DNA from 2 places in the Micromonospora sp. NPDC047730 genome. Region 1 is predicted to be linked to the other one. Evidence: riboswitches for the same ligand, from Rfam matches in the RefSeq annotation. Region 1 holds a riboswitch; the other holds the start of a gene.
What was found. A riboswitch is a leader RNA that binds a small molecule or an ion and turns the genes downstream of it on or off. The one in region 1 is predicted to bind cobalamin.
Positions count from the first base shown of each region.

Region 2: another riboswitch for cobalamin. It lies ahead of bluB (5,6-dimethylbenzimidazole synthase); the one in region 1 lies ahead of cobN (cobaltochelatase subunit CobN).

Region 1 is NZ_JBIDCU010000011.1:164,399-171,967, forward strand. It holds partial or broken gene ACGF5G_RS24080 (VWA domain-containing protein) at 1-515, opposite strand, end outside; gene cobN (cobaltochelatase subunit CobN) at 512-4,180, opposite strand; cobalamin riboswitch at 4,547-4,676, opposite strand; partial or broken gene ACGF5G_RS24090 (MFS transporter) at 4,761-5,051, opposite strand; gene ACGF5G_RS24095 (MBL fold metallo-hydrolase) at 5,239-5,958, shown strand; gene ACGF5G_RS24100 (hypothetical protein) at 5,978-6,313, opposite strand; gene ACGF5G_RS24105 (MFS transporter) at 6,408-7,569, opposite strand, start outside.
Region 2 is NZ_JBIDCU010000002.1:629,576-637,144, forward strand. It holds gene ACGF5G_RS09100 (dihydrolipoyl dehydrogenase family protein) at 1-113, shown strand, start outside; gene ACGF5G_RS09105 (crotonase/enoyl-CoA hydratase family protein) at 137-898, opposite strand; gene ACGF5G_RS09110 (DMT family transporter) at 941-1,858, opposite strand; cobalamin riboswitch at 2,173-2,373, shown strand; gene bluB (5,6-dimethylbenzimidazole synthase) at 2,410-3,039, shown strand; gene ACGF5G_RS09120 (Rieske 2Fe-2S domain-containing protein) at 3,189-4,028, shown strand; partial or broken gene ACGF5G_RS09125 (LysM peptidoglycan-binding domain-containing protein) at 4,481-5,548, opposite strand; gene ACGF5G_RS09130 (pilus assembly protein TadG-related protein) at 5,563-6,012, opposite strand; gene ACGF5G_RS09135 (TadE/TadG family type IV pilus assembly protein) at 6,009-6,488, opposite strand; gene ACGF5G_RS09140 (TadE/TadG family type IV pilus assembly protein) at 6,473-6,925, opposite strand; gene ACGF5G_RS09145 (hypothetical protein) at 7,112-7,315, opposite strand; gene ACGF5G_RS09150 (type II secretion system F family protein) at 7,342-7,569, opposite strand, start outside.

The sequences.
Region 1 (7,569 bases):
TCGAGGAGCAGGTCGACCAGGTGGTCGTGGAGCAGGTTGACCTCGTCGACGTAGAGCACGCCGCGGTGGGCGGCGGCGAGCAGGCCCGGCTCGAAGGCGCGGACGCCCTCGCCGAGCGCCTTCTCCAAGTCGAGCGAGCCGACCACCCGGTCCTCGGCCGCGCCGACCGGCAGCTCCACCAGCCGGGCGGGACGCCGCTCGGCCGCCGGCGCGTCGGGGTGCGGGCCGTCCGGGCAGGACGGGTCGGGGGCGGCCGGGTCGCAGGCGAAGCGGCAGCCGGCCACCCGCTCCACGGGCGGCAGCAGCGCGGCCAGGGCCCGCACGGCCGTCGACTTGGCGGTGCCCTTCTCGCCGCGGACGAGCACCCCGCCGATCGCCGGGGAAACCGCGTTGAGCAGCAGGGCGAGCCGCATGTCGTCCATGCCCAGCACCGCGCTGAACGGGTAGGTGGTCACTGTGTCGTTTTCCGTTCGCGACTGCGGGGCTCGCAGGACCGGCTCACTCCTCGCGCTCACTGCCGGTCCTCCAGGTCGCCCTCGCTGGCCAGGTACGTCTCGCGGAGCCGGTCCAGGGTGGTCGGCTCGGGCTCGGCCCACAGGCCCCGGTCGGCCGCCTCGAGCAGCCGCTCGGTGATGCCGCGCAGCGCCCACGGGTTCGACTGCTCCAGGAACTCCCGGGTGGTCTCGTCGAAGACGTACGCGGCGGCCAGGTGCTCGTACATCCAGTCGTCGACGACGCCGGCGGTGGCGTCGTAGCCGAACAGGTAGTCCACGGTGGCGGCCAGCTCGAACGCGCCCTTGTAGCCGTGCCGGCGCATCGCGGCGATCCACTTCGGGTTGACCACCCGGGCCCGGAACACCCGCCGGGTCTCCTCGCCGAGGGTGCGGGTACGCACGTCGTGCGGCATCGCCGAGTCGCCCACGTACGCGGCCGGGGCGGCGCCGGTGAGGTGACGGACCATCGCCACCATCCCGCCGTGGTACTGGAAGTAGTCGTCGGAGTCGACGATGTCGTGCTCGCGGGTGTCCTGGTTCTTCACCGCCACCGCGATCCGGGCGAAGGAGCGTTCCATGTCGGCGCGCGCCTCCCGCCCGTCCAGCCCCCGGCCGTAGGCGTAGCCGCCCCAGACGGCGTACACCTCGGCGAGGTCGGCGTCGCTGCGCCAGTTGCGGGAGTCGATCAGCGGCAGCAGCCCGGCCCCGTACGCGCCCGGCTTGGAGCCGAAGACGCGGGCGGTGGCCCGCCGCTCGTCGCCGTGCTCGGCGAGGTCGGCGGCGACGTGCGCGCGGACGAAGTTCTGCTCGGCGGGCTCCTCCAGGGCGGCGACCAACCGCACCGCGTCGTCGATGAGCGCGACCACGTGCGGGAAGGCGTCCCGGAAGAAGCCGGAGATCCGCACGGTGACGTCGACGCGGGGGCGGCCCAGCTCGGCCGGCGGCACCACCTCCACGCCGGTGACCCGGCGGGAGCGGTCGTCCCAGGTGGGACGGCAGCCGAGCAGCGCGAGCACCTCGGCGACGTCGTCGCCCTGGGTGCGCATGGCGCTGGTGCCCCAGACGGTCAGGCCGACGGAGCGCGGGTACTCGCCGGTGTCGGCGAGGTGCCGGGCGAGCAGCGAGTCGGCCAGGGCCACCCCGACATCCCAGGCGTTGCGGCTGGGGATCGCCTTGGGGTCGACGGAGTAGAAGTTCCGGCCGGTGGGGAGCACGTTGACCAGGCCCCGGGTGGGCGAGCCGGACGGGCCGGGCGGCACGAACCGCCCGTCGAGCGCACCCACCACCCGGTCGATCTCGTCGGTCGTACGGTCCAGCCGGGGCACCAGCTCGGTGGCGGCGAAGCGGAGCACGGCGGCGGCGTCCGGGACGGCCCGGCCGGTGACCTCCTCGACCACGGCGTCGACCTTGTCGGCGTCCCAGCCGAGGGTCTCCATGCCGACGACCAGCCGGCGCGCGAGGGCCTCGATCAGGTCGACGGCGTCGGCGGCGGTGCCGGCCGGCCCGTCGACGGTGTCGGTCAGCGCCTCGGGCAGCGCCAGCCGCTGGCCCGGCGCGGCGAGCAGCTCCTGCTCGTCGAGCCCGTACGCGGCGGCGAGGGCCTGGCGCAGGCCGGGCAGGGCACGGGCGCCGCCCCAGACCTGCGGGGCGCGCAGCACGGCGAGGACGAGGTTGACCCGGGGCTCGCCGGTGGGCGCGGCGGCGAGGATGTGCAGGCCGTCGCGGATCTGCACGTCCTTGACCTCGCAGAGGTACCCGTCGAGGTGCAGCACGAAGTCGTCGAAGTCCTCGGCGGCCGGCATGTCCTCGGCGTGCAGGTCGTGGTGCAGCTCCGCGGCGCGCACCAGGGCCCAGATCTGCGCCTGCACGGTGGGCACCTTGGCGGGGTCGAGCGCCTGCACGGTGGCGTACTCGTCGAGGAGTTGCTCCAGCTTCGCCAGGTCGCCGTACGTCTCGGCGCGGGCCATCGGCGGCACCAGGTGGTCGACGACGACGGCGTGCGCGCGGCGCTTGGCCTGGGTGCCCTCGCCGGGGTCGTTGACGATGAACGGGTAGACCAGCGGCAGGTCGCCGAGGACGGCGTCGGGGGCGCAGTCGGCGGCCAGCCCGAGGCCCTTGCCGGGCAGCCACTCCAGGGTGCCGTGCTTGCCCAGGTGCACCACCGCGTCCGCGCCGAAGCCGCCGTCGGTGGCGGGCGCGGCCAGCCAGCGGTACGCGGCCAGGTAGTGGTGGCTCGGCGGCAGGTCCGGGTCGTGGTAGATGGCGATCGGGTTCTCGCCGAAGCCGCGCGGCGGCTGGATCAGCAGCACCACGTTGCCGAAGCGCAGCCCGGCCAGCACGATGTCCCCGCCGTCGGTGTAGAGCCCGCCGGGCGGCTCCCCCCAGTGGGCGAGCATCCGCTCCCGCAGCTCCGCCGGCGCCTGGTCGAACCAGCGCCGGTACGTCGCCCCGGGCACCCGCGCCTCGGCGGCGGCGAGCTGTTCCGGGGTGAGCCACTCGACGTCGTGCCCCCCGGCGGCGATGAGGGCGTGGATGAGCGCGTCCCCGTCGTCGGGCACGGGGGCGTCGCCGAGGTGGTAGCCGGCCTCGGCGAGGGCGGCGAGCAGCCGGACCGCCGAGGCCGGGGTGTCCAGGCCGACGGCGTTGCCGACCCGGGAGTGCTTCGTCGGGTAGGAGCTGAGCACGACCGCGAGCCGCTTGTCGGCGTTGGGCACGTGCCGCAGCCGGGCGTGCCGCACGGCGATGCCGGCCACCCGGGCGGCCCGCTCCGGGTCGGCGACGTAGCTGGAGAGCCCGTCGGCGTCGATCCGCTTGAACGAGAACGGCACGGTGACGATCCGGCCGTCGAACTCGGGGATGGCCACCTGCATCGCGGCGTCCAGCGGGGACAGTCCGGCGTCGCTGCCGGCCCACTGCTCGCGGGTGCTGGTGAGGCAGAGCGCCTGGATCACCGGCACGTCGAGGGCGGCGAGCGCGCCCACGTCCCAGGCGTCCTCGTCGCCCCCGCCGGAGGCGTCGGCGGCGACCGTGCCGCCGGCGGCGAGCACGGTGACCAGCAGGGCGTCGCAGCGGCCGAAGAGCCCCAGCGGTCCCGCGCCGGCGGTGAGGCCGCGCAACGAGCCGCAGAAGATCGGCAGCGGGTTGCCGCCGGCCGCGTCGACGGCGTCGGCGAGGGCGTCGACGAAGCCGGTGTTGCCGGCGAGGGCGTGCGCCCGGTAGAAGACGATCCCGACGGTCGGCCGGTCGGGCCGCACGGGCCGGTCGCCGTGGACGCCGTACGTCGGGGTGGGCGCGGGCGGGGCGAACCCCTCGCCGGTGAGCAGCACCGTGTCGGAGAGGAACCGGGCGAGCTGGGCGAGGTTCTCGGGGCCGCCCTCGACCAGGTAGGCCAGCGCCTGGGTGGCCACTCCGGCGGGGACGGTGGAGGCCGCCATCAGCTCCGCGTCCGGCAGGGCCTCGCCGCTGAGCACGACCGTGGGCACGCCGGAGGCCAGCACCGTGGCGAGCCCGTCCGGCCACGCCTGCCGGCCGCCGAGCAGGCGTACGACCGCGAGGTCCACGCCGTCGAGCAGCGCGGGCACGGCGTCGGCGGCGACCCGGGCGGGGTTGGCGAGTCGGTAGTCGGCGCCGCTGGCGCGGGCGGCGAGCAGGTCGGTGTCGGCGGTGGACAGCAGCAGGATGCGCACGGACGGCTCCGGAGAGTGACGCCCGGATCGACGCGAGGACGATCGGGCGGTACGAGGGGTGGGCGCGGTTCAGCGGGTACGGCGGGCCGGGAAGCGGCTCACCGGCGGGCCGACGGGGTCGGGCGGCGCGGTGCGGGCGTCAGGGACGGGCGACGCGCCCGACCGCTGCGGGGCGACCGGGGGCGGGCACACCACGGTCGGCCGGACGCGCGCCGCGGCGGCCGGACGGGGCTGCGGAAATACGGCTGCTCGCCGGCGCGCTGTGGCGGCCGGGCACGATGCGACGATGATCGTCGATGGCGGAGACGCGGTGCGTCATCGGGTCCTCCTCGGGTGTCCACGCCCTGGGGTCACTCCCGACGGCCGAAGTATCCTGGCTCCCGGATCGACGCTCACCCCCGGTCTTCCAACCGCGCACGCACGGCCGTGACTCACGAGGGGGGATCGCTCCCCGGTGACAGTGGCGGGACCGCGCCGGAATCACACCGGCTTCCTTCACTGCCGTCAGGCCGCGAATGCTGCCACACCCCCGGTCCCCGGGTCAACGCGACGGGATCGGAGGCCGACCCCGCCGGGCCGTCGCGACGGCCAGGGCCAACGTCGACAGGACCAGGACCCGGCCCACGTCGGCGGCGGCGATGATCTCCCGGGCTGCCCTGCGGTCGGCGAGCGCTCCGGCGAACAGGCCGGTGACCAACCAGGGCAGGAACTGCGCCGCGGCCACGGCGGCCACCGCCACCGGGTCGTCGCTCAGCGCGGCGGCGAGGAGCGGGAACGCCGCCACGCGGATGCCGTCGCCCAGGTTGGCCAGGGCGGCGGCGCTCCAGAATGTCCAGAAGGGACGGCCCAGGGCCGACGACCGGTCAGCCATGCCGGACACCCTACCGCCCGCCCCGTCCCCCCGGGTGGCGCCGCCAGGCAGGGGCGGCCGACGACAGCTGCCCGGCACGGACGGGCGGGACGCGCGCTCCTGACCTCGGGGACAGCCGTCGAGCTTCCAGCACCTACGATCGGGCGCCAGTCCGCCGCGTCGTCCGGAATCCAGGGAGTTGTGCGCCATGGCCGCCGTAACGTTCCAGCACCTCGCCGGTCGGGTCTGGCTCTGCCCGGGTGATCCGGACCCGGAAGCCGTCCAGGCCGGCGTCGCCCTGGTCGCCGACGACCGGGGCAGCGTGCTGGTCGACGCAGGGCAGAGCCCCGCGCACGCCCGGGAGATCCGGTCCGCGCTGGCTGCCGCCGGGCTGCCCCCGCCCCGCTGGCTGGTCTACACGCACCACCACTGGGACCACGTCTGGGGCGCCTGCGCCTGGCCCGGCGTGGAGATCGTCGGCCACGTCGCCGGCGAGCGGCTGCTGCGTGCGGAGGCGGCCCGGCCGTGGAGCCATCGGTACCTGCGGGAGCAGGTGCGGGCGAATCCGCGGCTCGGCCCGAGTTTCCGGGCCCGGGCGCTGGCGGTCGACTCGTGGGACGGCTTCGCGGTGCTGCCGCCGACCCGGACCTTCACCGACGAGTTGGAGCTGCCGGTCGGCGTGCGGGTGCGGCACGTCGGGGGCGCCCACGCGCCGGACTCGACGGTGGTGGCGGTGCCGGACTCGGGCGTGCTGCTGCTCGGCGACTGCTTCTATCCGCCGCCGGCGCACCTGCGCACCCCCGAGGACCGGCCCGACCTCGCCCTGGTACGCCGGCTGCTGGCCGACGACGTCCACTGGTACGTCGCGAGCCACCAGCCGCCGATGACGCTGGACGAGGCACGCGCGGCGGTCGCCGCCGGGCGGTGACGCCACGGCGGCGCCACGGTCAGCGGACGCGGCGCTCCGGGTGGGCCCGGTTCCAGGCCCGCATCCGCTCCGGGTAGCCGGTGCGGGCGGCCTCGTACAGCGGCACCGCGTGCTTGCGGGCGATCGACCCGGCGGCGCGCGGCGAGCCGGTGCGGCGGCGGATCCACTCGCCGTCGTGGGCGATCGCCACCACGGTGGTGTCGGTCGCCGTGGTCTCCGGCTCCAGGTAGAACTCCACGCCCCGGCGGCTGGTGACGAACGCCTCCAGCGCGGCCAGGTCCTCGCGGGTCGCCTCGCGGTCGAGCTTCGTGGGGGCCGCGTCGGTGCCGCGCGACCGTCGACTGAACCAGCCCATCCCCCCGCTCCTCTCCTCGGCGTCCTCCCAGTGCAGCACCGTTTCCTGGGAGGCGGCTGCGAGCCGGGTGTGAGTGCCCTGCGGATGTGCCGCGTCAGCGGGCCGGCGGGCGGGTGGCCGGCACCAGGGCCAGGGTGGGCAGCAGCAGCACCGGCACCACGAGCAGGGCGGGCAGCGTGCCGACCCGGTCGCCGAGCAGGCCGAGCAGCGGCGGGCCGGCGAGGAACGCCGTGTAGCCGATCACGGCGACCACGCTGACCCGGGCCGGCGCCTGCCGCTCGTCGTCGGCCGCCGCGCTCATCCCCACCGGGAAGCCCAGCGACGCGCCGAGCCCCCAGAGCGCGACGCCGGCGACCGCCACCGGCCCGGAGCCGGCGAGCACCGCCACGCCCGCGCCGACGGTGGCGAGCAGGATCGTGGCCGACAGGACGGGCACGCGGCCCCACCGGTCCAGCGCGACGGTGCCCGCCGTGCGGCCCAGGGTCATGCCGACGACGAAGACCCCGAACACGGCCGCGCCGGCCGCCTCGCTGAGGCCGTGGCCGTCGATGAAGGCGACGGCGAGCCAGTCGTTGGCGCTGCCCTCGGCGAACGCCGACACCAGCACCAGCAGGCCGATGAGCAGCGTGCGCGGCTCCCGCCAGGCGGCGAGCAGGTCGCGGCGGCGCTCGGCCGGGGCGGCCGAAGCGGCGGCGGTGCCGCTCTCGGCCGCCGGCAGGAACGACCGGACGGCCAGCAGCGTGCCGCAGAACACCGCCGCCGCCAGCGCGGCGAGGTGCGCGGCGACCGGCAGGCCGAGGCGGGCGGCCCCCGCGCCGAGCCCGGCGCCCGCCACGGAGCCGAGGCTCCACGCGGCGTGGAAGCGGGGCATGATCGTGCGTCCGAGCCGCCGCTCGACCGCCGCGCCCTCGACGTTCATGGCGACGTCGCAGATGCCGGAGCCGTAGCCGAACGCGCACAACCCGACCGCGACCCCGACCAGGGAACCGGCCGGGGCGGCGACCCCGGCCACGGTCAGCCCGGCCGCGACGAGCAGGCAGCCGAGGGCCACCGTGCGGGCCGCCCCGAGCCGCTGGGCCACCAGGCCGGCGGTGGGCATCGCGAGCAGCGAACCGGCGGACATGGCGAGCAGGAGCAGCCCGAGCCGGCCCGCGCTGAGCCCCAGCGCGTCCCGGACGGCGGGCACCCGGGAGAACCAGGTGGCGACGGCCAGGCCGTTGAGCGCGAACACCACCGCCACGCCGGTACGGGCGGCC
Region 2 (7,569 bases), on a different contig from region 1:
GGCTGGTGGTGGCGGTGCACGCGGCCGTACCGCTGGCCCGGCTCCGGCACATGATCTACGCCTACCCGACGTTCCACCGGGCCATCGAGGACGCGCTGCGGCACCTGCGCTAGACGGCCGTGCCGCCGCGTCCGCGCTAGACGGCCGCGCCGTGCCGCCCGGCGCCGGCGGCGAACCGGGCCGCCCCGGCCGCCGCGTCGGCGGCGAGCGAGTCCATCCCGTACGCCAGCTCGGTCGCCAGCGCCGCCGGCTCCGGCTGGCCGGCGCCGGCCAGCACGGCGGCCCGGTCGTTGCGCAGGCAGGTTTGCGGGTGCCGGGCGATCTCGGCCGCCAGCCGCTCGGCCGCCGCCCGCGCCTCACCCGGGGCGACCAGCCGGTTCACCAGCCCCATCGCGTACGCCTCCTCGGCCGGCACCGGCCGGCCGGTGAGGATCAGGTCCATCGCCCGGCTCTCGCCGATCAGCCGGGGCAGCCGGACCGTCCCCCCGTCGATCAGCGGCACCCCCCAGCGCCGGCAGAACACCCCGAGGACCGCGTCGGACTCGGCGACCCGCAGGTCGCACCAGAGCGCCAGCTCCAACCCGCCGGCCACGGCGTGACCGGAGATCGCGGCGATCACCGGCTTGCCGAGCGTCATCCGGGTCGGGCCCATCGGGCCGTCCCCCTCCGGCTCGACCCGGTTGCCGCTCGGGGTGCCGATCGCTTTCAGGTCGGCCCCCGCGCAGAACGTGCCGCCGGCGCCCCAGAGCACGGCCACCGCCGCGTCGGGGTCGGCCTCGAAGGCGCGGAACGCGTCGGCCAGGGCCCGGGCCGTCGGCCCGTCGACCGCGTTGCGGGCCGCCGGGCGGTCCAGGATCACCGTGGTCACCGGCCCGTCGTGCTCGACGCGTACGCCCATCGGCACAGCATGCCCCGGTGGTGCCGACGGCGCCAGGGGGCGTCAGCGCGCCTTCGCGGCGCCGGGCCGGACCAGGGTCGCGCCCAGCGCGGCGCCGACCACGCACGCCACCCCGGCCGCCTGCGGCCAGGCCAGCAGCTCGCCCAGCAGGACCAGCCCGACCAGCGCGCCGATCGCCGGCTCCAGGCTGAGCAGGATCGCGAAGACCCGGGCCGGCATCCGGCGCAGCGCGGCCAGTTCGGCCGAGTACGGCAGCACCGACGACAGCAGTGCCACCGCGACGCCCAGCGCGAGGGTCCACGGGTCGAGCAGCGCCGTGCCGCTGCCGGCGACCCCGAACGGCAGTACGGCGAGCGCGGCGACGGCCATTCCCAGCGCGAGGCCCCGGCTGCCCGGCACGCGGGCGCTGACCGCCTTGCCGAGCAGTACGTACCCGGCCCAGCCGACCGCGATGGCGACGCACAACAGCAGCCCCACCCGGTCCACCCCGGTCCCGCCGAGCCCGCTGATCAGCAGCACCCCGCCGCCCGCCAGGACCGCCCACGCCACGTCGGCGGGCCGGCGGCTGCCGGCGAGCGACACCAGCAGCGGCCCCGCGAAACCGATGGTGACCGCCACGCCGAGCGGCACGCGGTGCAGCGCCGCGTAGAAGGCGAGGTTCATCAGCGCCAGGGTGAGCCCGAACGCCCCGACCAGGCCGGCGGCGCGCCAGCCCAGCCGCAGCCCGGGCCGGGCCACGAGCAGCAGGATCAGCGCGGCGAAGCCGAGCCGCAGCGTGGTCGTACCGCCGGCGCTGGTGCTGCCGAAGAGCTGCTTGGCGACGGCCGCGCCGACCTGGGTGGAGAGCATGCCCAGCAGCATCAGCAGCGGTGGCGGCACGGCCCGGGGCCGGCCGAGGGCGACGGTCAGTCGGGCCGCCGGGTGGCCGGCCGGCAGCGGGCGGGAGGCGAGTGCGTACACCCGGACCACACTGGTCGCGGACGGCGCGGCCCGCGACCGGATTTCCCCGCCCGGCCGGCGGATCCGGGCGGCGGTCCGGTCCCTGGCGGGTTCGGCCCCTGGCGGGTTCGGCCCTGGCGGGTCCGGCCGGGTGGCGGATCCGGGTGGCGGTCCGGTCCCTGGCGGGTTCGGCCCTGGCGGGTCCGGCCCTGGCGGGTCCGGCCGGGTGGCGGTCCGGTCCCTGGCAGGTCCGGCCGGGCGGCGGCGGGGCGGCGGACGCAGGCGTCCGACTGGCCCAGCAGCGCCGGTCCGGTTGGCGCGGCGCTAGCATGCCGGGCGGCACGATCATGTGAGGTGCCCCGCGCGAGCGGGGAGAATCGGGAAGCCGGTGCGAATCCGGCACGGGCCCGCCGCGGTGACCGGGGAGCCACCGTCCACGCGCGAGAGCGCAGCCACTGGCCCGCCCGGGCCGGGAAGGCGGACGGCCAGGCGTCGATCCGGGAGTCCGAAGACCGGCCTCGCGGTCAGGTGCCCACGCCCCGAGCGTGGGCCGAGCGCAGCGGGAGCCTGCCTTGGATCTCTACGACGTCATTCATCGCCGCCGGGACGTCCGCGGCCAGTTCACCGGGGCGCCGGTGCCCGACGAGACGCTGCACCGCGTCCTGACCGCGGCGCACGCCGCGCCGAGCGTCGGCTACTCCCAGCCCTGGGACTTCGTACTCGTCCGCGACCCCGAGCTGCGGCGCCGGTTCCACGAGCACGTCCAGGCCGAGCGGGACACCTTCGCCGCCACCCTGGACGGGGAGGCGGCCGAGCGGTTCGCCCGCATCAAGATCGACGGGGTGCTGGAGTCCACCCTGTCCGTGGTGGTCACCTACGACCCGGCCCGCGGTGGCGCCGCCGTGCTCGGGCGGCACGCCATCGCCGACACCGGGCTCTACTCGGCCTGCCTCGCCATCCAGAACCTCTGGCTGGCCGCCACCGCCGAGGGGCTCGGCGTCGGGTGGGTGTCGTTCTACCGGGAGCCCTGGCTGGCTGAGCTGCTCGGCATCCCCGACGGCGTACGGCCGGTGGCGTGGCTCTGCCTCGGGCCGGTCACCCACTTCGAGGCCGTGCCCGACCTGGCCCGGCACGGCTGGCGGCAGAAGCGCCCGCTGGCCGAGGCGATCCACCACGACCGCTGGACGTCGCCGGACCGCTGACCTCACCACCGCGGAAGGGCTGGGCCCATCCGGCCGGGCGCGCCTGGTTCCGGGCCGGCAGAAACCTCGTCACGCACCGCTGCGGATCCGTCACCGGATACCGGTTTGCGGTCGCTCCTGCCGGGAAGTCGGTACGGGTGCGAGCACTCATGACGAAGATCGAGCAGGCCTCCGCGCTGGACCGGATCGGCGACCGGTTGCAGCGGGCCGTCCAGGCCACCCTCCGCCCAAGGCGCGTTCGCGACCTGCTGCACGGTGTCTGGCTGGGGCACCCGCTGCACCCGGCGATGGTGCAGGTGCCGGTCGGCGCGTGGCTCAGCACGGCCGTGCTGGACCTGATGCAGGGGCAGCGCCGCGCCGCCACCACGCTGTGCGCGGTGGGCACCATCAGCGCCCTGCCGGCTGCGGTCGCCGGGCTCAACGACTGGGCAGCCCTCGCCCGAGACCAGCGCCGGATCGGCCTGGTGCACGCCGCCTCCAACAGCATCGGCCTGGCGTTCTACGCCGGCTCCGTGGCCGCCCGGATGACCGGCCGGCACAACCTCGGCCGTACGCTCGGCTTCCTCGGGCTCAGTGCCGCGAGCACGGGGGCGTACATCGGCGGGCACCTGGCGTACAAGCAGGGCGCGCAGGTCAACCAGAGCATCTCCGAGCTGCACCGGATGAGCGACGGCTGGCACTCGATCGCGGACATGTCCGCCCTGCCGCAGCGAAAGCTGATCACCCGGGAGATCGACGACGTCTCGGTGATCCTCTACCGGCACGGCGACGAGGTCACCGTGATGCTGGAGCGCTGCCCGCACCAGAGCGGCCCGCTCGGCAAGGGCGAGGTGCAGGAGATCGACGGGCACGCGTGCGTGGTCTGCCCGTGGCACGGCAGCACGTTCCGGCTCAACGGCGGCGAGGTCGTGCACGGGCCGTCCGGCAACGACCAGCAGGTCCTGCCCACCCGCATCGTCAACGGCATGCTGGAGACCCGCCTCCCCTGACCCACCCCACCCCACCCCACCCCACCCCACCCCCTCCCTCACACCGCCCCACCCCTCACGCCGGTTGATCTCTCACGCCGGTTGATCTCTCACGCCGGTTGATCTCTCACGCCGGTTGATCATGAAGTTGTTGCCGTCCTGATCGGCGTGTCGCTGCAACAACTTCATGATCAACGAGGGCGCCCGGGGGTGGGTCAGGGGCGGCGGTGGCGGCCGATTAGGGGGTCGCGGGTGGTGTCGGCGTGGGCGCCGGCCAGCGGGCGGGGGGTGGTGGGCGCGTCGCTGTGGCCGCGGGGGGTGCTGTCGCGGGGGATCGCGGTCGTCCCGGTGTGGGTGGCTGCGCCGGCGCCCCGGGGAGCCGCGTCCCGTCCGGTTCCGTCGTGTGCCGTCCGGCCCCGTCCGGTTGCCTTGTGTCCGGTCGCGCGTCCGCTTCCGCTGCGGCTGCCTCCGTCCCGTCCGGCACCCCCGGTGCCTCGACGGCGTGTGGTGGCGGTGCGGGCCGCGCCTGCCGGTACGCGGGCGGGGCGGCCGCGCAGGCCAAGGACCGCGCCGAATTGCGCGCCGACGATGCTCGCCACCGCGAGGACGGCGGAGACCGCGAGTGGTCGGTTCACGCGGTCGGGCTCGCCGGCCCGGGCCGCTCCGACCGTCAGTGTCGGGGCCTCGTCGCCGGTCGCGTCGGCCGGCGGCGGCGCCGGGGCCTGCGCCGGGGGCGGGGGTGTCGCCCGCTCCGGGGTGACCTGTTCAGGGGTGGGCTGCGGGGCCGGCCGGGCCGGCAGGGGTGCGGTGGGCCGGGCGACGAGGCGGCCGGTGGCGTGCCGGCGGGCACCCCGGTCCTCGGCCTCCTGCGGGAGCTTCAGCAACTGGCCCGGGTGGATCCGGTCCGGGTCGTCGACACGGTTCAGCGCGGCCAGTTCACGGTAGTCGTCGAAGTCGTCGAGGTAGCGCTCGGCGACCCTGCCCAGGTGGTCGCCCCGGGCCACCCGGTAGACCACCGCCCCGTCGGCCGAGGCCGCCGGAGCAGGCTGCGCCGCCGAGGCCGGCCAGGTGGCCTGTGGCGGGACAGCCATCGGCGCGTTTGCGATCGGCGCTGCCGGCAGGGCGTACGGGCCGGCGACCGCCGTCGCCGCGCTCGCCGCCGGGCTGGCCGCGATGATCAGCGCGATCGACCCGACCAGGGCGGCGGCGGCCCGCTGCTGGCGGCTCATGCCCGGCAGCCGGGGTGCCGGCCGGCGCAGCGCCTGCGCGCAGAGTTCCACCAGCACGGAGAAGGCGAACGTTGCCCACCCGAACCACCCGGCCAGCGCCAGCGCGCGCAGGAAGAGGCGCCCGTCGTCGCGGCTGGTCAGCGTCGCGCCGATCTCCGCGACGGTGGGCAGGTGGTCGGGCAGCGGGTTGCCGGCGAGGGCGAGCAGCGCCACCGGCGCGCCGACCAGCACCGCGCAGAGCACGACGAGCGCGCCGAGCCCGGTCAGGATCCGTCCGGTCCGCCGTACGGCGGAACGACCCGAAGCGGCCATGGCTGCCTTCCTTCCTACGGTGCTCCGGTGAGCGGCCGCGCGCTCGCCTCGCCGGAGACGGTGACGGTCTCGTCGAAGCCGAACAGGCCGAGCATGGCTCTGTGGTGGGTGACGGTGACGCGTACGCGGACCCGGGTCTCCCCGTCGACGACCGGGAAGCTGACGGTGTGGCCGGCGGCGCCGGCGGCGGCGAGGTAGTCGGCGACGGCCCGGCGGGCCTGCGGCCGGTTGATCCGGGTGGGCCCGCCCTCGATGGCGGTGGCCCGGTCGATGGCCTGACCGCCGGCCCGGGCGGCCTCGGCGGCGAGGTTGTCGGCCCGCTGCAACGTGCGCAGTTGGCCGGCGCCGTCGAAGGCCATGCCGATGACGGCGAGGATCCCGACCATCGCCACCGCGAGGAAGACGCTCACCCGCCCCTCGTCGCCGGGGGTGGCGGGAGCCGGCCGGACCCGACCGGCGGTCATCGCCGGCTCCGGTAGCGGTCCAGGGGCGAGGTGAAGCTCGCCGACACCCGCGTGCCGGCGGGCATCCCCGGCAGGACGGACAGGTGCAGGTCCCGGTAGGAGACGGTGCAGGCGATCCGCACGGTGACCGAGGCGTCCTGCCCGGCGGGGCTGCGGAACGCCGCGTCGAGGGTGGTGGGCCTGCCGCGTACCGCGCCGCTGAAGGTCACCTCCGGGCTGCCAGCGCAGTCCAGGCCCCGCCAGTCGAGCTGCCGGCGGGCCGCGTCCCGCGCCTCCGCACGGGCGGTGCGGGCGTCCCGGGAGATCGACGCGGCGCGGGCGGCGTCGTGGGCGGCGGCCTCGATCGCCTCGGCCGCCACGGCGGTACGCCCCGTGACCCCGGCCAGCACGATCAGCGCGATGAAGGCCGGGGCGAGCACCGCCACCTCGATCGAGACCGAGCCACGCTCGGCGGTACGGCTCACGGCGTGGTCCACCGTTCCACCGTCCCGTGGGCGGTCTGCCGCACCGGGAAGTCGACCCCGGGGACGACCGACAGGGAGCGACCGCGCACCGTGCAGGTCACCTCGGTCCTGGTGCTCTCGCAGCTCGGGGCGGGCTTGTCCCAGTCGACGAGCCAGCCGCCGGCGGCCCGCAGGAACCGGGCGGCCCGGGCCTCGCCGGCCCCGGGCGGCGCCTGGTGCAGCCGTTGCGCGTTGACGGCGCTCTGCGCGGCGTTCAGCGCGGTGGACCGGGCGACGAACCAGGCGGCGGTCTGGATCGAGGCGAAGAGCAGCAGCAGGATCGCCGGCATCGCCACCGCCAGCTCGACCGGGTTGGCCCCCCGGTCGGTCCCGCCGGCTGCCAAACGCCGGGCGACGGCCAGGCCGGGGCGCCGGGCGACGGCTGGACCGGGGCGGCGGGCGGCGGCCAGGCCGGGGCGCCGAGCGGCGGCTGGACCGGGACGCCGGGCGACGGCTGGACCGGGGCGGCGGGCGGCGGCCAGGCCGGGGCGGGCGGCGGCTGGTGCGGGCGGCCGGGCGGCGGCCAGGGCAGGGCACCGGGCGGCGGTGACCGCCCGGCGCCCCGGCGAGGAGTCTGCGCGGCTCACGGATCAGGGCTACTTCGGGTCCTGGTGCTTCGGGATGTTGTCCATCCAGTCGTTGGCCGCGCCGAGGGCGGCGGCGGTGACCGCCATCGCGACGGCGACCAGGCCGAAGATGATCACGGCGGTGGGTACGGGGCTGTCCCCCCGTTCGCCGTCGCGGCGCAGCTCGGCCAGCCGCGCCGCCAGCGCGACGTGCAGGTAGGTGATGACGGACATGACGGGCTCCTTCTCTCGGGGTCGGATCAGAGGCGGGCGATGAACGGGTAGACGGCGAAGCCGAGCAGGACGAAGACGAGCAGCGCCCCGGGGATGTCGAGGCGGCTGGTCACCCCCTCGGCCCGGGCCAGGTTGTCGGTGCGGATCTGGTCGCGTAGTGAGTCCGCGCGGCTGCGCAGGGTCTCGTGCACCTGCGCGCCCTCGCTGCCGGAGGAGCGCATGATCGCCCCGACGTCGCCCAGCTCCGGGATGCC